Regions from separate parts of the Pseudomonas sp. TMW22091 genome, predicted to be linked through region 3. Evidence: predicted binding sites of a transcription regulator. Region 3 holds the regulator's gene; each other region holds the start of a gene.
The links. The regulator sigma-54, encoded in region 3, starts transcription at its own class of promoters, with help from an activator protein. The targets are predictions, from matches to a motif close to ANTGGCATNNANNTTGCTNT.
Positions count from the first base shown of each region.

Region 1 (6,930 bases), on a different contig from region 3:
CCGTCGTAAAACCTGACACACCGCGGTGTCCCATTTTGCGCCCGCTGCGCGCTCGATCGCAGCCTTCGGCAGCGGCTACAGGTTAGCGTGTGGCTGCGGGCATGGCGCGTAGCCGTCGTAAAACCTGACACACCGAAGCGTGCCATTTTGCGACCGCTTCGCGCCCGATCGCAGCCTTCGGCAGCGGCTACAGGTTAACGTGTGGCTGCGGGCATGGCGCGTACCCGTCGTAAAACCTGACACACCGCGGTGTCCCATTTTGCGACCGCTGCGCGCTCGATCGCAGCCTTCGGCAGCGGCTACAGGTTTACGTGTGGCTGCGGGCAGGAGCGTAGCCGCTGACGAGGAACGAAGGCTGCGATCGGCGGCGAAGCCGTCGTAAACCCTGACACACCGAGGCGTCCCATCTTGCGACCGCTTCGCGCTCGATCGCAGCCTTCGGCAGCTGCTACAGGTAAACGTGTCGCTGCGAGCATGGCGCGTAGCAGCTGACGAGGAACGAAGGCTGCGATCGGCGGCGCAGCCGTCGTAAAACCTGACACCCCGAGTCGTCCCATCTTGCGACCGCTTCGCGCCCGATCGCAGCCTTCGGCAGCTGCTACAGATCAACGTGTGGCTGCGAGCATGGCGCGTAGCCGCTGACGAGGAACGAAGGCTGCGATCGGCGGCGCAGCCGTCGTAAAACCTGACACACCGCGGTGTCCCATCTTGCGACCGCTGCGCGCTCGATCGCAGCCTTCGGCAGCGGCTACAGGTTAACGTGTGGCTGTGAGCAAGGCGTGTAGCCGTCGTAAAACCTGACACACCGCGGTGTCCCATCTTGCGACCGCTGCGCGCTCGATCGCAGCCTTCGGCAGCGGCTACAGATCAACGTGTCGCTGCGAGCATGGCGCGTAGCCGCTGACGAGGAACGAAGGCTGCGATCGGCGGCGAAGCCGTCGTAAAACCTGACACCCCGAGTCGTCCCATCTTGCGACCGCTTCGCGCCCGATCGCAGCCTTCGGCAGCTGCTACAGATCAACGTGTTGTTGCTCGCAGGTGCGTAGCAGCTGACGAGGAACGAAGGCTGCGTTCGGCGGCGTAGCCGTCGTAAACCCTGACACTCCGTGTCGTCCCAGCTTGCGACCGCTTCGCGCTCGATCGCAGCCTTCGGCAGCGGCTACAGATCAACGTGTGGCTGCGGGCATGGCGCGTAGCCGCTGACGAGGAACGAAGGCTGCGTTCGGCGGCGCAGCCGTCGTAAAACCTGACACCCCTAGGCACCCCATTTTGCGACCGCTTCGCGCTCGATCGCAGCCTTCGGCAGCTGCTACAGGTAAACGTGTGGCTGCGAGCATGGCGCGTAGCAGCTGACGAGGAACGAAGGCTGCGTTCGGCGGCGTAGCCGTCGTAAAACCTGACACACCGCGTTGTCCCATTTTGCGACCGCTGCGCGCTCGATCGCAGCCTTCGGCAGCGGCTACAGGTTAACGTGTGGCTACGAGCATGGCGCGTAGCCGTCGTAAACCCTGACACACCGCGTCGTCCCATCTTGCGACCGCTTTGCGCTCGATCGCAGCCTTCGGCAGCGGCTACAGGTTAACGTGTGGCTGCAGGCAGGAGCGTAGCCGCTGACGAGGAACGAAGGCTGCGTTCGGCGGCGTAGCCGTCGTAAAACCTGACACTCCGAGTCGTCCCATTTTGCGACCGCTCCGCGCTCGATCGCAGCCTTCGGCAGCGGCTACAGGTTAACGTGTGGCTACGAGCATGGCGCGTAGCCGTCGTAAACCCTGACACACCGCGTCGTCCCATCTTGCGACCGCTGCGCGCTCGATCGCAGCCTTCGGCAGCTGCTACAGGTAAACGTGCGCTGGGAGCAGGAGCGAAGCCGCTGACGAGGAACGAAGGCTGCGTTCGGCGGCGTAGCCGTCGTAAACCCTGACACACCGAGGTGTGCCATTTTGCGACCGCTTCGCGCTCGAACGCAGGCTTCGGCAGCGGCTACAGGTTAACGTGTGGCTACGAGCATGGTGTGTAGCCGTCGTAAAACCTGACACACCGAGTCGTCCCATCTTGCGACCAGCGCGGATTAATAGGTGCTGCTCACCACTCCGACGCCTGTCACTTGAGCTTCAATGATCTTGCCGCTGGTTACATTTTTGACCCGAATCACGTCGCCTTTGCGGCCATCAGTCAGTGCTTCGCCTTCTGTGTTCGCCTGGATGGCGCCATGACGGGCCTGCATGGTCACCCGCTGACCACGACGCACCAACCAGGGGGAGGTCAACATCTCCTGAGTCAAAGCCTGATCGGCGCGAATTCGACGCTTGGCACTCAAACCCTCGACCTGATCGATCCGGTTGAAATACGCCTGATCCTGCTTGCCCAGCGAGACTTCGCGCACTGTCAGCATCGCCTCGGAGATGGGCTCTTCACGTTCAAGCACTTGAGTCGCCACTACGGCCCTGATGAATACCGTTGCCTGGGCTGTGACGGTGATGGATGAGGCAGGTTGCCCGGCGCACGTCAGACGGACGCGCTTGCGACCCAGCACCGATGAAGGCTGTTGTTCAGCCTCGACCTGCAACGGTTGCGGGCACTTCAGGCCCGGTAAGTCGGTGGGCAGCGCAAACACTTTTTGCGTGAATCGAAGCCCTTGCCAGCCTTGATCGGCGGCTCTTTCGCTGAGTCGCTGGGTGAAGTATCGACGCACGCCATCGTCAATTTGCGCCCTGTAGGTGTCATCCGCACTCATTGCTCGGGGCACCGGCAACAGGCCAATCAGGCTGGCCACCGCGAAGGCGGAAATTACAGTTCCGCATCGTTGAGCGAGGCGTCGAAAAGGCGGAAGTGATACGGCGTCAGATCGGTCTCGTGATTTCATAAAAAGTCTTTTAAATCAATGGTCTGGAATGGGTTCTGCGACTAGGCACAGTTCCTGCAATTCATGCTTGCGAGCTGAACATTGATGAAAGGTGTCGGGTAATGAGTATACGGATAGAAGACGCGATGGGGGTGCACATGCGCGCACTGGGTTTGCATATGCAACGTAGCGAGATTCTGGCTGCAAACCTGGCCAATGAAGACACGCCCGGGTTTCAGGCGCGGGATCTGGACTTTGCCGCCGAGATGCGCCAGCGCGGATCGTCACCCTCGCTGGCTGAAGGGTTCGGCGCTCAACTGAAGTACCGCGTGCCTGCCCAGCCCTCTCAGGACGGCAACACGGTGGAGTTGAGTGTGGAACAGGCAGCCTTTGCCAAAAGTGCAGCTGATTTCCAAACCAGCCTGACGTTTCTTTCCATGAAATTTCGAGGCCTTAAACAGGCCATCGAAGGACGCTGATCATTATGGCTTTTGACGCTATTTACAAAATTGCCGGCTCTGCGATGAATGCCCAGACCGTGCGACTGAATACGGTCGCCAGCAACCTCGCCAATGCCGACTCTGCAGCGGGCAATGCCCAGGATGTTTACCAGTCGCGCAAACCGGTATTTGCCGCCCTGTATGGCAACGACCAGTTGACGCGCGGTGTCGGCATGGGCGGGGCGCATGTTCAGGTACTGGATGTAGTGGCCTCGGGCCGCGAGCCGCAGAAGCGTTATGAACCTGCCCATCCTCTGGCAGACCGCAGCGGTCATGTGTTCTACCCCGACGTGAACGAAATCGAAGAAATGACCGACATGATGTCGGCCACCCGCAGTTTTGAAACGGGGGTCGAAGTACTCAACCGGATCAAGAGCATGCAGCAAGGGCTGCTCAAACTGGGAGAAGCCTGATGAGCCAGATCCAGAACGACACGCGCAATACGCCGCCACCCGGTGATCAGGTCAACGGCAACTCTGACTCCGATGAAATACAGAACACCTTCATTCAATTGATGGTGGCGCAGATCCGCAATCAGGACCCGACCAAGCCGGTGGACAGCAGTGAATTCCTCAGCCAGTTCGCGGCCATGTCTCAGGTTCAGAGCCTGGAAAAAATGTCGGCATTGACGCAAAACAACATGGTGTTGCTGGAGAACCTGCAATACCTCAGCGCTGCCAGCCTGGTGGGGCAGATGGTCAAGGTTCGGGTGGAAGAACTGGATCTCACCGACCAGAAGGTCGAGGCCCAGATTGAACTGGAACACAACGCCAACGAGTTGGTGGTGACCCTCACCGATGAAAACGGTGTCGAGACTGAAATTCCATTGCCAGCCAGTGCACCGGGGCGGGTGGAGTTCGAAATCGACCCTGTAGCACTGGGGCTCAAGCCCGGCAAGTATGAAATTGAAGTCAAATCCAACACGGACGAGAGCTTTGTTGTGGAGGCAAAGGGCAAGGTCAACAGCGTGCGCCTGAGCACTGACGGGCCGGTGTTGAATATCGCCGGTGTGGGTGACGTGCCGTTCTATGAAATTACTGAATTCAGTGAAGCTTCAATGCTCAGCAACCTGATGCTGCCCGGGCAAAACCCGGGGCAACGCTCCCTCAGCCAATCGATACAAGGCCCGCGCCATGAGTTTTAACATTGCACTTACCGGCTTGAATGCTGTGACCGAACAGCTCAACACCATCAGCCACAATATCGCCAACGTGGGCACCACCGGTTTCAAATCGTCGCGTACCGAGTTCGGCAGTTTGTACTCGGGCACTCAGGCTATGGGGGTCAGTGTCTTGGGCCATACCCAGAGCATGAGCCTGGGCGGCGCGCACGTAGGCACGGGCGACAGCCTCAACCTGGCCATTTCGGGTGGCGGACTGTTTGTCACCCGCAGTGCCAGCGGCGATATCAGCTACACCCGGGCCGGCGCATTTGGCAAAGACAGTGATAACTACCTGGTGGATGCCAGCGGTCAGTATTTGCAAGGTTACACCGTTGATGCGGCGGGCAACTTGCAGGTCGGTACGGTGGGCGATTTGCGTTTGCAGACCGGCAACTTGCCTGCCAAAGCCACCGACGGCATTGAGTTTGTCACCAACCTGGATGCAGGCAAGGACCCGGTCACGGTCACGCCGTTCGATCCGGACAACCTTGACTCCTATACCGACAGCCAGACCACCGCGGTGTATGACTCCCAGGGCAAACAACATTCATTGACCCAATACTTCGTCAAAACCGGGGACAACACCTGGGAAGTCCATTACGCCGTGGATAAAACCATCGTAGGTGGCCCTGAACCGATGGTTTTCGATGAGCGCGGTGGTTTAGTCACGCCGTTGGGCCCGGTGAATATTTCGTTTCCCCTGGCCGGTGTCGAGGCCATGAGCATTGACATCAACTACACCCGCAGCACCCAGAGCGCGTCGGACTTTGTGGTGACGACCAATGACCCAAGCGGTTATGCCGCAGGTGAAAACACCGGTGTGACCGTTGAAAAAGACGGCATGGTTTACGCCACCTACAGCAATGGCGAGCGACTGCTGCAAGGGCAAGTGGTATTGGCCAACTTTGCCAACCCCAACGGCCTGAAAAACGAAGATGCGACTCGCTGGAGTGCCACGGGCGAGTCGGGCAACCCGCTGATCGGTCCTCCGGGCACGGGATTGTTTGGCGAGTTGACAGCCGGTGCGCTGGAAAGCTCCAACGTCGACATGACCCAGCAATTGGTCGGGCTTATGGAAGGTCAGCGCAACTATCAGGCGAACAGCAAAGTGCTGTCCACTGACAAGGAACTGACGCAAGTGCTGTTCAACGCTATCTGAGGCTGACCCATGGACCGCTTGGGCTATACGGCAATGACCGCCGCCAGTCGAACGATGACGGCGCTGAGTGTGCGCTCCAACAATCTGGCCAATGTCAACACACCGGGTTTTCGTGCCGACCTTGAACAGGCCGTGAGTGTGCCGGTTCAAGGGTACGGCTATGAAAGCCGGCATCTGACCAAGGTTCAAGGCAACGGCGTGAACATGGCGCCCGGTGCGCTAATGGCCACAGGCCGTGATCTGGATTTCGCCATCAAGGGTGCAGGTTTGATCGCCGTTCAGGGCGACGAGGGCGAAGCCTATACCCGCCATGGCAGTTTGCAGGTTGATGCCGACATGCAATTGACCATCAACGGCCGCGCGGTGCTGGGCGAGGGTGGTCCGATTCAGTTGCCCGAGTTCGACACGGTGCACATTGCTGCCGATGGCCGAATTTCGGTATTGCCCCGTGGCGAGCCACTGATGGTTGAAGTGGATCAGATCAAACGTGTCGACCTGACGGCCGGCCAATTGCAAAAAAACAGTGCCGGTTTGCTGGTGACACTAGACGGCGCTCCGGCGGCGGCAGATGACAACGTCGTGCTGGCCGCAGGCTTCCTGGAGGCCAGCAACGTCTCGGCGATTGACCAGTTGGTGGGCACCATAAGCCTGAGCCGGCTGTTCGAAACCCAGGTCAAGATGATGAAAGCCGCCGAAGACTTGTCGTCGGCGGGTAATAGCATGATTCGCGTTTGATACTTACAGGACATACCCCATGAGCTCTGCACTCTGGATCAGCAAAACCGGGCTTGCCGCCCAGGACAAGGCCATGTCCACCGTCGCCAATAACCTGGCAAACGTTAATACCACCGGTTTCAAAAGCGATCGCGTGGTGTTTGAAGACTTGTTCTACACCATTGAAGTGCCGCCCGGCGCCCAGGCCGATGCCGTCAATACGGTGCCGTCGGGTATCCAGTTGGGCAGCGGTGTGCGGGTGGTGGGCACGCAAAAAGTCTTCACCGAAGGCAGCACGCAAACCACGGGGCAACCCATGGATCTGGCCATCAGCGGGCCTGGGTTCTTTCAGGTTGAGTCCGCCAATGGCGATATTTACTACACCGAAAGTGGTCAGTTACAGCTCAATGCCGAAGGCATGCTGGTGAACACCCAAGGCCTGCCTTTGTCTCCGGCCATCGAGCTGCCGGTGGGCCATAAAAACTTCAAGGTGGGCACCGACGGCATTGTCACCGCCGAACTGCCGGGCGGTGCCGGCCCGGTGGAAATTGGC
Region 1 is NZ_SCFI01000018.1:43,635-50,564, reverse strand. It holds gene flgA (flagellar basal body P-ring formation chaperone FlgA) at 2,069-2,734, opposite strand; gene flgB (flagellar basal body rod protein FlgB) at 2,965-3,321, shown strand; gene flgC (flagellar basal body rod protein FlgC) at 3,327-3,755, shown strand; gene EQV93_RS22060 (flagellar hook capping FlgD N-terminal domain-containing protein) at 3,755-4,486, shown strand; gene flgE (flagellar hook protein FlgE) at 4,476-5,663, shown strand; gene EQV93_RS22050 (flagellar basal body rod protein FlgF) at 5,673-6,398, shown strand; gene flgG (flagellar basal-body rod protein FlgG) at 6,418-6,930, shown strand, end outside.
Region 1: flgA (flagellar basal body P-ring formation chaperone FlgA) is a predicted target of sigma-54. The motif match lies at 2,906-2,925, and genes of this name have one in related genera.

Region 2 (6,930 bases), on a different contig from region 3:
TGCCAGCCATCGACAATGCTTTGACGAAACAACCCGTGCTCATAGCGAATGCCATAACCGTGAGCCGCAACGCCCAGAGTCGACATGCTTTCCATAAAGCAGGCTGCCAGACGTCCGAGACCACCGTTACCCAGCGCCGCATCCGGCTCCAGCAGGCGAATGCGCTCCAGATCGACCCCCAGCTCGCTCATGGCCTCACGCGCCACCTCCAGCAGACCAAGGTTGCTCAGGCTGTCGTAGAGCAAGCGACCGATCAGGAATTCCAGCGACAGGTAATACACGCGCTTCTGGTCTTTTCGATAAATCTGCCGGGTGTTGTCCATCCAGTGCTCGACCATATGGTCGCGCGCCGCCAGTGCGACGGCTTCAAACCAGTCGTGGTCAAACGCGTGTTCTGGATCTTTACCCACCGCGTAGGTCAATTTGGCGAGAACAGCATCTCGAAATGCTGCTACTTGATCGTCACTAACAAGCGGTTCCTGGGGCATCGATACAACCTCAATCGAGATGGAGCGATTTGAAGAACGGGTAGGACTCAGCCTAGACGGTTCGACAAGAACCAAGGGCTTTGATTCGGGCTTTTTTGACGGGTTTCATAAAAATCAGCCGACGCGCGCGTTGATGCCCCAAAACCATGCACGCGCCCGGTGACATGCGTTAAAACATGGCTGTGTGCAAAAAACCGGCAAATGGTTGCTCACTCTTTCGCCAACCCCGGTATGATCGCGCGCCCTGATGCACGCTGGAATATTAAGTCCGATGAAGTCCAACCTGATCGCCGCCGCGGAAATCGACCGTCTCGATACCTGGGCCAAATACTCTGCGCCCATGTGCGGTTCCTGCATTTCCAGCTGCTGCACGCTGCCGGTCGAGGTCAAGATCAAAGACCTGATCCGCATTGGCCTGGTCGATGAGTTCGAGCTCGGCGACCCGCCGAAGAACATCGCCAAGCGCTTGCAGAAAGACGGCATCGTTGAGCGATTCAACCAGAAGTCAGGGATTTTCACCCTGCAGCGCATGAGCAATAACGATTGCCTGTATCTGGATCGCAAATCGCGCATGTGCACCATTTATGAAAAGCGCCCGGACACGTGCCGCAATCACCCGCGAATTGGCCCGCGCCCCGGGTATTGCGCGTATATCCCCAAAGCCGTTGAGCGCAAGAACAGCAGCGTCAAGCTGATGGATTTTTAAGCGCAAAAGCGCCCTCACCCTAGCCCTCTCCCAGAGGGAGAGGGGACTAAAAGCAAGAAACAGATCTGCGCTACACCACCTATCGGCTCCCTCTCCCAGAGGGAGAGGGGACTGAAAGCAAGAAACAGATCTGCGCTACACCACCTATCGGCTCCCTCTCCCAGAGGGTGAGGGGACTGAAAGCAACAAACAGATCTGCGCTACACCACCTATCAGCTCCCTCTCCCTCGGGAGAGGGCTGGGGTGAGGGGCCGCCTTCAACACAAATTACGGCCACAAAAAAACGCCCCCGACCGCAAGGCCGGGGGCGTTTTTTATTGCCGCTAACTAATTAACTTAGTTTTTGGCTTTTTTAGCAGCGCGGGTACGCTCGCCTTCGTCCAGGATCTTCTTACGAAGACGGATGGACTTAGGAGTTACTTCGCACAGCTCGTCGTCCTGGATGAATTCCAGAGCCTGTTCCAGAGTGAAGCGAACAGGTGGAACCAGAGCGATGGTTTCGTCTTTACCCGAAGCACGCATGTTGTCGAGCTTCTTGCCCTTGGTAGGGTTAACGCCCATGTCGGTGTCACGGCTGTTCAGACCAACGATCTGACCGTTGTAGATCTCTTGACCGTGCTCAACGAACAGCTTGCCACGCGCCTGCAGAGTTTCCAGGGAGTAGGTCAGCGCCTTGCCTGTCTCAACCGATACCAGAACACCGTTCTGACGGCCGGACATGTGGCCCGACTTCATGGTGTCGTAGCGATCGAAGATCGAGGTCAGGATGCCAGCACCGTTGGTCAGGGTCAGGAACTGGTTACGGAAACCGATCAGACCACGAGCAGGGATGTTGTATTCCAGACGAACACGGCCTTTGCCATCCGGCACCATGTTGGTCAGGTCGCCTTTACGCAGGCCCATCTCTTCCATCACCTTGCCCTGAGTTTCTTCAGGGGTGTCGATGGTTACGTTTTCAAACGGTTCCTGCTTAACACCGTCTACAACGCGGATGATTACTTCTGGACGACCAACGCCCATTTCGAAGCCTTCGCGACGCATGGTTTCGATCAGTACGGACAAGTGCAGCTCGCCACGACCGGAAACCTTGAACTTGTCAGCGGTGTCGCCTTCTTCAACGCGCAGAGCAACGTTGTACAGCAGCTCTTTGTCCAGACGTTCCTTGATGTTACGGGACGTCACGAACTTGCCTTCTTTACCGCAGAAAGGCGAGTCGTTTACCTGGAAGGTCATGGAAACGGTTGGCTCGTCAACGGTCAACGGCTTCATCGCTTCAACGTTCATCGGATCACACAGGGTGTCGGAGATGAACAGCGAATCCATACCGCTGATGCAAACGATGTCGCCTGCCGAAGCTTCTTCAACGTCTACACGGTGCAGACCGTGGTGACCCATCAGCTTCAGGATACGACCGTTGCGGCGCTTGCCGTCAGCGTCGATGGCAACAACCGGGGTGTTCGGCTTGACGCGACCACGAGCGATACGGCCAACGCCGATAATGCCCAGGAAGCTGTTGTAGTCCAGTGCCGAGATTTGCATCTGGAACGGACCATCACGGTCAACTTTTGGTGCTGGTACGTTGTCGACGATCGACTGGTACAGCGGGGTCATGTCTTCAGCCATGTCGGTGTGGTCAAGACCAGCAATACCGTTCAGGGCAGAGGCGTAAACCACTTTGAAGTCCAGCTGTTCTTCGGTAGCACCCAGGTTGTCGAACAGGTCGAAGATTTGATCCAGAACCCAGTCCGGACGCGCGCCTGGACGGTCAACCTTGTTGATGACCACGATTGGACGCAGGCCGGCTTCGAAAGCCTTCTTGGTCACGAAACGGGTTTGCGGCATAGGGCCGTCTTGAGCGTCAACCAGCAGCAGAACGGAGTCAACCATCGACATTACACGTTCAACTTCGCCGCCGAAGTCGGCGTGGCCCGGGGTGTCCACGATGTTGATGTGGTAGCCGTTCCAGTTGATAGCGGTGTTCTTGGCAAGAATGGTAATGCCGCGCTCTTTTTCCTGGTCGTTGGAGTCCATCACGCGCTCGTCGTTGAGCTCGTTGCGCTCCAGAGTGCCGGATTGACGCAAGAGTTTGTCTACCAGGGTGGTTTTACCGTGGTCAACGTGAGCAATGATGGCGATGTTACGTAGATTTTCGATCACTTGTGTATCTCGATCAGAGGATTCGGTGTGCTGACAGGTCGTGGCAGCGATTAACAGTAGAGTCCGGCAAAGCCGTTACAGCTTGACGGCGGCGTCGGGGGGCCGGTGACGCAGGCCACAGGCATACAGCCCCGGGCTCTTAGCTCGGTCGATAAACGCGCACATTGGCATGTCCCTCACTGAGCAAATGGTGAGCATGCAGGCGACTCATCACGCCTTTGTCGCAATACAACAGGTACTGACGGGTGTCATCCAGTTCCTTGAAGCGGCTGTTCAAAGCATAGAACGGCAACGCTTGTACTTCGATGCCAGCCAGTTCCAGCGGTCGATCTTCCTGATCATCCGGGTGACGGATGTCGATCACGATCTGGCCCGCCAGCACTTCGCTGACTTCTTCGACTTGCAAGTCCTGGCCCAATTCATCGATGACCCGATCAATTGGAACCAGTTTAGCCCGCTCGAGCGCACGCTCAAGCACGGCCATATCAAACTGTTGTTCTTCATACTCCACGCGGTTGCGCTTGGCGTGGGTCTTGGGGTTGACCGAAATCACCCCGCAATATTCAGGCATGTGCTTGGCAAAATCGGCCGTACCGATTGCCTCTGCCTGATCGATGATGTCTTGCTTGTGGCTGACGATCAGTGGGCGCAACACCAGCTTGTCAGTAGCCGAGTCAATCAGCGACAAGTTGGGCAGCGTCTGGCTCGATACCTGAGAAATCGCTTCGCCGGTTACCAGCACTTCGATTTCCAGGCGTTCAGCGATACGGGTGGCAGCGCGCAACATCATACGCTTCAAAATGACGCCCATATGACTGTTATCGACTTTGCCGAGAATTTCGCCCAATACTTCTTCGAACGGAACGCTGACAAACAGCACGCGCTGGGAGCTGCCGTACTTCTTCCATATATAGTGCGCGACTTCCATCACGCCCAGCTCGTGGGCACGCCCGCCAAGGTTGAAGAAGCAGAAGTGGCTCATCAGGCCACGGCGCATGACCTGATAGGCTGCCACGGTCGAATCGAAGCCACCAGACATCAAGACCAGCGTCTGGTCCAGCGAGCCCAGCGGGAAGCCGCCAATGCTGTCGTGCTGGCTGTGAATCACAAACAACCGTTGGTCGCGAATTTCGAAGCGGACTTCGATTTCCGGCTTTTTCAGGTCAATTCCGGCCGCACCACATTCACGTCGCAGCTTGCTGCCGACGTATTTTTCGATTTCCATCGAGGTGAACGGGTGCTTGCCGGCACGCTTGCAGCGCACTGAAAAAATCTTGCCCGCCAAGGCGTCGCCGAAATGCAGTTTGCACTTTTCAACGACGTCATCGAAGTCACCCAACGGGTACTCGTCAACTTGCAGGAAATGCGCGATGCCCGGCATGCAGCTCAGGCGCTCAGTCATCTCCTTCAAGGCTTTGGGGTCTGTTACGCGTGTTTGCAGCTCGATGTTGTCCCACACACCTGTCACCACCACAGCCGGGTCCAGATCGCGGAGCACAGCACGGATGTTTTTGGCCAATTGACGGACGAAACGCATCCGAACCGGACGGCTCTTGATAGTGATTTCGGGGAAGACTTTAACGATTAGTTTCATGAAAACAGCGCGCGAGCAGCCTACCAAAAAAGGGGGGCGCGGATTATAGCGGAAATTGCTCAAGGTTTAACCAGTTATCGTACAAACGGTTTTAGCCGCACCAAAACAGCGCATATGCAGCCTTAATCGCTTCATTTAAGTGCGATTAAGGGCGCTAATCGGTAGTCTACGTCCCTAGTTGCCTGAGATTGGGGCAAGTCGGGGCACTGGCATGCAATTTGCTCCCTTGTGAGGCAGGTTGCCTTGGCAGAGTATTCGCGCCGGCATCAACCACTTATTAAGGGCTAATCCACCACCAGCCCTAAGCCACCCGGAGGACACTATGTCGAAGTCGGTTCAACTCATCAAAGATCATGACGTCAAGTGGATTGATCTGCGCTTCACTGACACCAAAGGCACACAACACCACGTGACCATGCCGGCCCGTGATGCGCTGGATGAAAACTTCTTCACCGACGGCAAAATGTTCGACGGCTCCTCCATTGCTGGCTGGAAAGGCATCGAAGCGTCCGACATGATCCTGCTGCCAGACGACAGCACGGCTGTTCTGGACCCGTTCACCGAACAGCCTACGCTGATCCTGGTGTGCGACATCATCGAACCGTCGACCATGCAAGGCTATGACCGCGACCCACGCGCCATCGCTACCCGTGCCGAGGAATACCTGAAGTCCACCGGTATCGGTGACACTGTATTCGTCGGCCCGGAGCCTGAGTTCTTCATCTTCGACGAAGTGAAATTCAAGTCCGACATTTCCGGTTCCATGTTCAAGATCTATTCCGAACAAGGTTCGTGGATGTCTGATCAGGACGTGGAAGGCGGCAACCGTGGCCACCGTCCAGGTATCAAAGGTGGTTACTTCCCGGTTCCGCCATTCGACCATGACCACGAAATCCGTACCTCCATGTGCAACGCCATGGAAGAAATGGGTCTGGTTATCGAAGTTCACCACCACGAAGTGGCAACCGCTGGCCAGAACGAAATCGGCGTGCAGTTCAACACGCTGGTGAAAAAGGCTGACGAAGTTCAAACCCTGAAGTACTGCGTGCACAACGTGGCAGACGCCTACGGCCGTACCGCTACCTTCATGCCTAAGCCTCTGTACGGCGACAACGGCTCGGGTATGCACGTACACATGTCCATCTCCAAAGATGGCAAGAACACCTTCGCTGGCGAAGGCTATGCAGGCCTGTCCGACACCGCTCTGTACTTCATCGGCGGCATCATCAAGCACGGCAAGGCACTGAACGGCTTCACCAACCCGGCTACCAACTCTTACAAGCGTCTGGTACCAGGTTTCGAAGCACCGGTAATGCTGGCCTACTCGGCTCGTAACCGCTCCGCGTCGATCCGTATTCCTTACGTGTCCAGCCCTAAAGCTCGCCGTATCGAAGCACGCTTCCCGGACCCGGCAGCCAACCCGTACCTGTGCTTCGCAGCATTGATGATGGCTGGTCTGGACGGTATCCAGAACAAGATCCACCCTGGCGACGCCGCTGACAAAAACTTGTACGACCTGCCGCCTGAAGAGGCCAAAGAGATCCCGCAAGTGTGTGGCAGCCTGAAAGAAGCGCTGGAAGAACTGGACAAGGGCCGTGCGTTCCTGACCAAAGGCGGCGTGTTCAGCGACGACTTCATCGACGCTTACATCGCGTTGAAAAGCGAAGAAGAAATCAAAGTACGCACCTTCGTACACCCACTGGAATACGAGCTGTACTACAGCTGCTAATCCAGACACTCCGGGTTCAACCGGCGTGAATTAAAAAAACCTCCTTCGGGAGGTTTTTTTATGTGCGGATTTCCACGCCCACATGAATATTCAAGACATCCAGAACCCACCTTTCAACTTGCACTATATTGGTGCATTAATAGTTGGAAAATTCGATTGGCAGCCCACTTTGGGTCGAAGAGGCGCGAGAAAGAAGTCATTACGCCACCTTTATGGGCTCCACGTCTCAATTTCAGGCGATTAGCGCTTCTTTTAA
Region 2 is NZ_SCFI01000017.1:8,796-15,725, forward strand. It holds gene EQV93_RS21590 (glycogen/starch/alpha-glucan phosphorylase) at 1-488, opposite strand, end outside; gene EQV93_RS21595 (YkgJ family cysteine cluster protein) at 760-1,194, shown strand; gene typA (translational GTPase TypA) at 1,531-3,351, opposite strand; gene thiI (tRNA uracil 4-sulfurtransferase ThiI) at 3,491-4,945, opposite strand; gene glnA (glutamate--ammonia ligase) at 5,268-6,674, shown strand.
Region 2: glnA (glutamate--ammonia ligase) is a predicted target of sigma-54. The motif match lies at 5,151-5,170, and genes of this name have one in related genera.

Region 3 (6,930 bases):
GATACCTACGAACTTGGCCGATGCCCGGGCGTGCAAGCCCAGCTTGTTGATGATTTCAATTTCCAGTGCAGGCATCGCGGTAGTGATCCTTTCAGGTAAGGTCGCGGTGGCGAACCTGGACGTTCTTCAGGGTTTCTTGCAGGCATTTACCGAGGCGTTCAGTCAGGTAGACCGAGCGATGATGCCCGCCTGTGCAGCCAATGCCAATGGTGACATACGCCCGGTTGCTGGCTGCGAAGCGGGGCAGCCATTTAAGCAGGTAGCTGGAGATATCCTGAAACATCTCTTCGACATCCGGCTGTGCTGACAGGTAGTCTGCGACCGGCTTGTCCAGCCCCGATTGCTCGCGTAGCTCTGGCTTCCAGTACGGGTTAGGCAAGCAGCGCACATCGAACACCAAGTCGGCATCGACCGGCATGCCACGCTTGAAACCAAACGACTCAACCAAAAATGCGGTCCCGGCCTCGGGTTTGTTCAGCAAACGCAGCTTGATGGTATCGCGCAGCTGATAGAGGTTGAGGTTGGTGGTATTGATCGTCAGGTCAGCCAGGTCGGCAATGGGCCCGAGCAAGAGGTTCTCGTCACGTATGGCTTCGGCCAGAGAGCGACTGGCGCTGCTCAGTGGGTGACGCCGGCGTGTTTCAGAGAAGCGTTTAAGCAAGGTTTCTTCGTCGGCATCCAGAAACAGCACATCGCACTGTATGTGCCGGTTGCGCACCTCTTCAAGCAGTTGCGGAAAACGCGACAAATGGCTGGGCAAGTTACGTGCGTCAATGGACACGGCAACCAGCGGCTGTGCCAATTCGGTATGAATCAGCGCACGCTCTGCCAGCTCTGGCAGCAGCCCGGCGGGCAGATTGTCGATGCAATAGAAACCGTTGTCTTCGAGGACAGCCAGTGCAGTGCTTTTTCCGGAGCCTGAGCGTCCGCTAACGATGACTAAGCGCATGATTAATGATCGCTCTGTACGTCCAGAACAACCTTATACAGCTCTTCGTTGCTGCTGGCTGCGCGCAGTTGGTCGCGCACGTCTTTGCGGTCGAGCATGCTGGCGATCTGCCTGAGCAGTTCCAGATGAGCATCGGTGGCCGCTTCAGGCACGAGCAAAACGAATAGCAGGTCGACTGGCGCGCCATCAATGGCGTCGAAATCTATGGGCGCATCGAGGTGCAACAAGGCGCTGACAGGCGCCTCGCAACCCTTGAGGCGGCAATGAGGTATGGCAATGCCGTTACCAAAACCGGTGGAACCCAGTTTTTCACGGGCAAGCAAACTCTCGTAAACGTCCTGCATGGCCAGATCAGGCACCTGATCGTGAATCAGCTTGGCAGTGTGTTCGAGTACGCGCTTTTTACTGCCGCCCGGCACGTTCACAAGGGAACGGCCAGGGGTCAGGATATTTTCAAGTCGAATCATGGGTATGGAGTATTAACGCCCCGTTGCGCCTTGAAGCAGGCTTTGGGACTTTTCCTTATGTTTTTTCAGTTGGCGATCGAGCTTGTCAGCGAGCAGGTCGATTGCAGCATACATATCGGTATGCTCTGCGTTCGCAACGACTTCCTTCGGACCCTTGGGGATATGCAGGGTGGCTTCAATCTTCTGCTGAAGTTTTTCGACTTTCATGATGACCTGTGCATTGGTGATCTTGTCGAAATGGTTCTCCAGGCGTTTGAATTTTTCGCCTATGTAAGCGCGTAACGCGTCGGTGACTTCCAGATGCTGTCCACTGATGTTGATTTGCATGCAGTTTCTCCTTCGGTTGCCATTGCATAAAGTGGCAGGCCGAACAGCCTGCCACTGAAACGCGGTGGCCCGTGGCTTACATCAACCTCTTGCGTTCGCTGGAAGGCGCTATCCCGAGGGATTCGCGGTACTTCGCGACGGTGCGACGGGCCACTTGAATACCTTGTGCCTCCAGTAAACCAGCGATCTTGCTGTCACTCAACGGCTTTTTCTGATTTTCAGCCGCCACCAGTTTTTTAATGATGGCGCGGATCGCTGTGGACGAGCATTCGCCCCCTTCAGAAGTGCTGACGTGGCTGGAGAAAAAGTACTTCAACTCATAAATGCCGCGGGGCGTATGCATGAACTTTTGCGTGGTCACCCGGGAAATGGTCGACTCGTGCATGCCTACTGCTTCGGCAATGTCATGCAGCACCAAAGGCTTCATGGCTTCATCACCATATTCCAGAAAGCCGCGCTGGTGCTCGACGATTTGCGTCGCCACTTTCATCAGCGTTTCATTGCGGCTTTGCAGGCTTTTGATAAACCAGCGAGCTTCTTGCAACTGATTGCGCATGAAGGTGTTGTCGGCGCTGGTATCAGCGCGGCGCACAAAACCAGCGTATTGAGGGTTTACCCGCAAACGTGGCATGGACTCCTGATTAAGCTCAACCAGCCAGCGATCATTGTCCTTGCGCACAATCACGTCCGGTACCACGTATTCGGCTTCGCTGGACTCGATTTGCGAGCCGGGGCGCGGGTTGAGGCTTTGTATCAGTTCAATGACCTGACGCAGCTCATCTTCCTTGAGCTTCATGCGGCGCATGAGCTGACTGTAATCGCGGGCGCCCAAGAGGTCGATGTAGTCCGTTACCAGGCGCTTGGCTTCATTGAGCCATAGCGTTTTGGACGGCAGCTGGCGCAATTGAAGAAGCAGACACTCACTGAGGTTGCGGGCGCCAATCCCAGCTGGTTCGAATTGCTGAATGCGGTGCAGAACGGCTTCGATCTCATCGAGTTCGATGTCGAGTTCTGGGTCGAATGCCTCAAGGATTTCGTCTAGTGACTCGTCGAGATACCCTTGGTTGTTGATGCAGTCGATGAGCGTTACGCCAATCAGCCGGTCAGTGTCTGACATGGGTGCCAGATTCAGTTGCCACAGCAGGTGGCTTTGCAGGCTTTCGCCGGCCGAGGTGCGGGTGGTGAAGTCCCACTCGTCATCATCGTTGCTTGGCAGGCTGCTGGCGCTGGTTTGGTAGACGTCTTCCCAAGCCGTGTCGACAGGCAGCTCATTGGGAATGCGTTCGTTCCATTCACCTTCTTCCAGGTTGTCCACGGTGGGTGTGGACTCCTGATACGACGGCTCCTGAATATCGTTATTGGGTTTTTGCTCGATGTTGTCGGCCAGAGGGTCTGAATTGTCGAAGTCGTCGCCTTCTTCCTGGCGCTCGAGCATTGGATTTGATTCCAGAGCCTCCTGGATTTCCTGTTGCAGATCCAGGGTGGACAATTGGAGCAGACGGATGGCCTGTTGCAGCTGCGGTGTCATCGTCAGCTGTTGGCCCATTCTCAGGACTAGCGATGGTTTCATGGCTGGGGCTTAAGACCTTATTCGCCGGCGCGCATGGCGCCATCCACTACCAAGGCGCGTGAGCGCCAAACATAAGCAAATTATATGCCTGAACCCAGTACGTTTGACTAGGGGCGTTTCCAATTAGTTTGAGATGTTTTCAGAAGCGGCGTGCAAGCGGGCCCCAAATGCGAAAAAACCTTGACCGTCATAATGATGTTCAAGGTTTATCGCTACAAGGGGCCACTCACGATGGGGTTTACAAGCGGAACTCATGCCCCAGATACACTTCGCGAACCAACTTGTTGGCCAAAATGGTTTCAGCATCGCCTTCTGCGATCAGTTGACCGTCGTTGACGATGTAGGCAGTTTCACAGATATCGAGGGTTTCACGCACGTTGTGGTCTGTGATCAGCACGCCAATGCCTTTGGCTTTGAGGTGGTGAATGATCTGTTTAATATCACCCACGGAAATGGGGTCAACGCCGGCAAAAGGTTCGTCGAGCAGGATGAACTTCGGAGCGGTAGCCAGAGCGCGGGCAATTTCTACCCGACGTCGCTCACCACCGGACAAGCTCATGCCCAGGCTGTCGCGGATATGATTGATATGGAATTCCTGCAGCAGGCTTTCCAGCTCTTTACGGCGACCGGCCTTGTCGAGCTCCTTGCGCGTTTCGAGAATCGCCATGATGTTGTCGGCAACCGACAGCTTGCGGAAGATTGACGCTTCCTGTGGCAAGTACCCGATACCGGCACGTGCGCGGCCGTGCATGGGTTGGTGGCTGACATCCAGATCATCGATCAGCACGCGACCCTGATCGGCCTGAACCAGGCCGACAATCATATAAAAGCACGTGGTCTTGCCTGCGCCGTTAGGGCCAAGCAAGCCTACGATTTGCCCGCTGTCGATTGACAAGCTGACATCGCGTACCACTTGGCGACTCTTGTAGCTTTTAGCCAAATGCTGGGCTTTCAGAGTAGCCATTAACGGGCCTTCTGCTGGTCAGTTTTCTTCTTCGGCTGGATGACCATATCGATGCGTGGTCGCGGTGCGGTGACATTAGAGCCATTGGCACGGCCAGCGTTAGCCACTTGCTTGACGGTGTCGTAGACGATTTTCTCGCCTTCGGTGGTGTTGCCGTCATTGATAACCTTGGCCTTGTCGATCAGTACGATGCGATTTTGAGGCGCATGGTATTGGATCGTTACAGCATAGGCCTGCACGGGCTTTGGATCAGTGGCTTTTTGCAATTGCTCGAAGTAAGCCAGATTGCCCACCGACGTCACAACGTCAATTTCGCCCGCAGCGTTACGGGTGATGGTTACCTTGTTGCCGGTAATCTTCATCGAGCCTTGGGTGATGATGACGTCGCCCTTGTAGGTAGCGACCCCGTTTTTGTCATCCAGCTGCGCATCATCAGCCTGGATGTGAATAGGCTGTTCATTGTCGTTCGGCAGAGCCCAGGCGCTCGCGCTTCCCAGTGCTGCGCTCAGGCTGAGCAATAATGGGAGGGTTTTAACGAGACTCATACTGTCCTCTTACGTTGGACAGCAGGTCCATCCTGCCGTCTTTCAAATATGCTTTCATTCCCTTGCCAGTCGTTACACCGCCAGCGCCGTCGATTCTAACGTCTCGGTCGGTCTGCGCATATTGCTTCTGAGGGAAAACAGTCATGCGGGTGCTGGTAATAATGGTGGTGCGATCTTTTTCGTCGGTACGGGCTACGCGCACCGAGTCGATCAGCTCAACTTCAGTACCGTCCGGGTTCACTTCACCGTGCTCGCTTTGTACGTGCCACGGATAGGCTGTGCCGCGATACATTTGCAGGTCGGGAGTGGTCAGCAAGGTGACTTCGGATGCCTTCAAGTGTTCAACCTTGTCGGCGGTCATTTCGTACTGCAACTTGCCGTCCGGTAAATATTGAAGGCTGCGCGTTTTCAGGGCGTAGTAGTCAATGGCGCCTTCATCAACAGCCACGGGAGGGCGGTCGAGAAAGCGTTCCGGGCTGATATTCCAGTAGCCAACAGCCGCGAACAACGCGGCAATGACTGTGAATAGCAGGATGTTGCGAATCTTTTTGCTCAGCATATAAAGCTCTATAGGTAGGCGGCGAGGGCAGCATCAAGGCGGCCTTGGGCTCGCAGAATCAGCTCGCAAAATTCGCGTGCTGCACCTTCGCCGCCTCGCGCCTGGGTAACCCCATGGGCGTGCTGGCGAACAAAACTTGCCGCATTGGCAACCGCCATGCCCAAGCCTACGCGGCGTATAACCGGCAAGTCGGGTAAGTCGTCGCCCAAATAAGCAACCTGCTCATAGCTTAGGTTGAGTTGGCCGAGAAGCTCGTCCAAAACCACTAATTTGTCTTCGCGGCCCTGATACAGATGTGGGATGCCCAGATTTTGCGCGCGACGCTCAACCGCAGGCGTCTTGCGACCGCTGATAATGGCTGTTTGAACGCCCGCAGCCATCAGCATTTTAATGCCCTGACCATCGAGTGTACTGAACGACTTGAATTCGCTGCCGTCTTCAAGGAAGTACAGCCGCCCATCTGTCAGCACGCCATCGACGTCGAAGACGGCCAGCTTAATACCTTTACCGCGTTTAAGCAGTTCTTGAGTCATTACATCACTCCTGCGCGCAGCAAGTCGTGCATGTTCAAGGCGCCTACCGGGCGGTCTTCCTTGTCGACAACCACCAGTGCGCTGATTTTATGGTCTTCCATGATCTTCAGGGCTTCGGCTGCGAGCATGTCGGCTCGTGCCGTTTTGCCATGTGGGGTCATGACCGTGTCGATGATGGCATTGCGAATATCGATCTCGCGATCCAGCGTGCGACGCAAGTCGCCGTCGGTGAAGATCCCGGCCAGACGGCCATCTTCTTCTATAACCACGGTCATGCCGAGGCCTTTATGGGTCATTTCCATCAACGCATCTTTGAGCAAGGTGCCGCGAACCACGTGCGGCAATTCATCACCCGAGTGCATGACGTTTTCGACTTTCAACAGCAAGCGTCGACCCAGAGCGCCACCTGGATGGGAAAAAGCAAAGTCTTCGGCGGTGAAGCCGCGCGCTTCAAGCAAAGCTATGGCCAGCGCGTCGCCCAGTACCAATGCCGCAGTGGTCGATGAGGTGGGCGCCAGATTGAGTGGGCAAGCCTCTTGTGCCACACGAGCATCCAGGCTGACATCGGCGGCTTTGGCCAATGGTGATTCGGGATTGCCGGTCATGCTGATCAATTTGATGCCCAGGCGCTTGATCAGGGGCAGCAGGGTCACGATTTCAGCGGTCGATCCGGAATTGGACAGCGCGAGGATAATGTCGTCGCGGGTAATCATGCCCATGTCGCCATGACTGGCTTCAGCCGGATGGACGAAGAAAGCAGTGGTGCCGGTGCTGGCCAGGGTCGCGGCGATTTTATTGCCGATGTGCCCGGACTTGCCCATGCCGACCACAACTACACGGCCTTTACTTGCAAGAATCATCTCGCAAGCGCTCACGAAATCAGCGTCGATATGGGTCAGCAAGCCTTCTACAGCTTCCAGCTCGAGGCGGATGGTGCGTTGGGCAGATTGAATCAGGTCGCTGGATTGGCTCATGTTTGAAGTCGGGTAGCCTGAGAAAAGGCAAAGATTATAGCG
Region 3 is NZ_SCFI01000011.1:105,824-112,753, forward strand. It holds gene EQV93_RS18640 (HPr family phosphocarrier protein) at 1-75, opposite strand, end outside; gene rapZ (RNase adapter RapZ) at 92-949, opposite strand; gene ptsN (PTS IIA-like nitrogen regulatory protein PtsN) at 952-1,416, opposite strand; gene hpf (ribosome hibernation-promoting factor, HPF/YfiA family) at 1,429-1,743, opposite strand; gene EQV93_RS18660 (RNA polymerase factor sigma-54) at 1,820-3,313, opposite strand; gene lptB (LPS export ABC transporter ATP-binding protein) at 3,552-4,277, opposite strand; gene lptA (lipopolysaccharide transport periplasmic protein LptA) at 4,277-4,822, opposite strand; gene lptC (LPS export ABC transporter periplasmic protein LptC) at 4,809-5,381, opposite strand; gene EQV93_RS18680 (KdsC family phosphatase) at 5,390-5,914, opposite strand; gene EQV93_RS18685 (KpsF/GutQ family sugar-phosphate isomerase) at 5,914-6,888, opposite strand.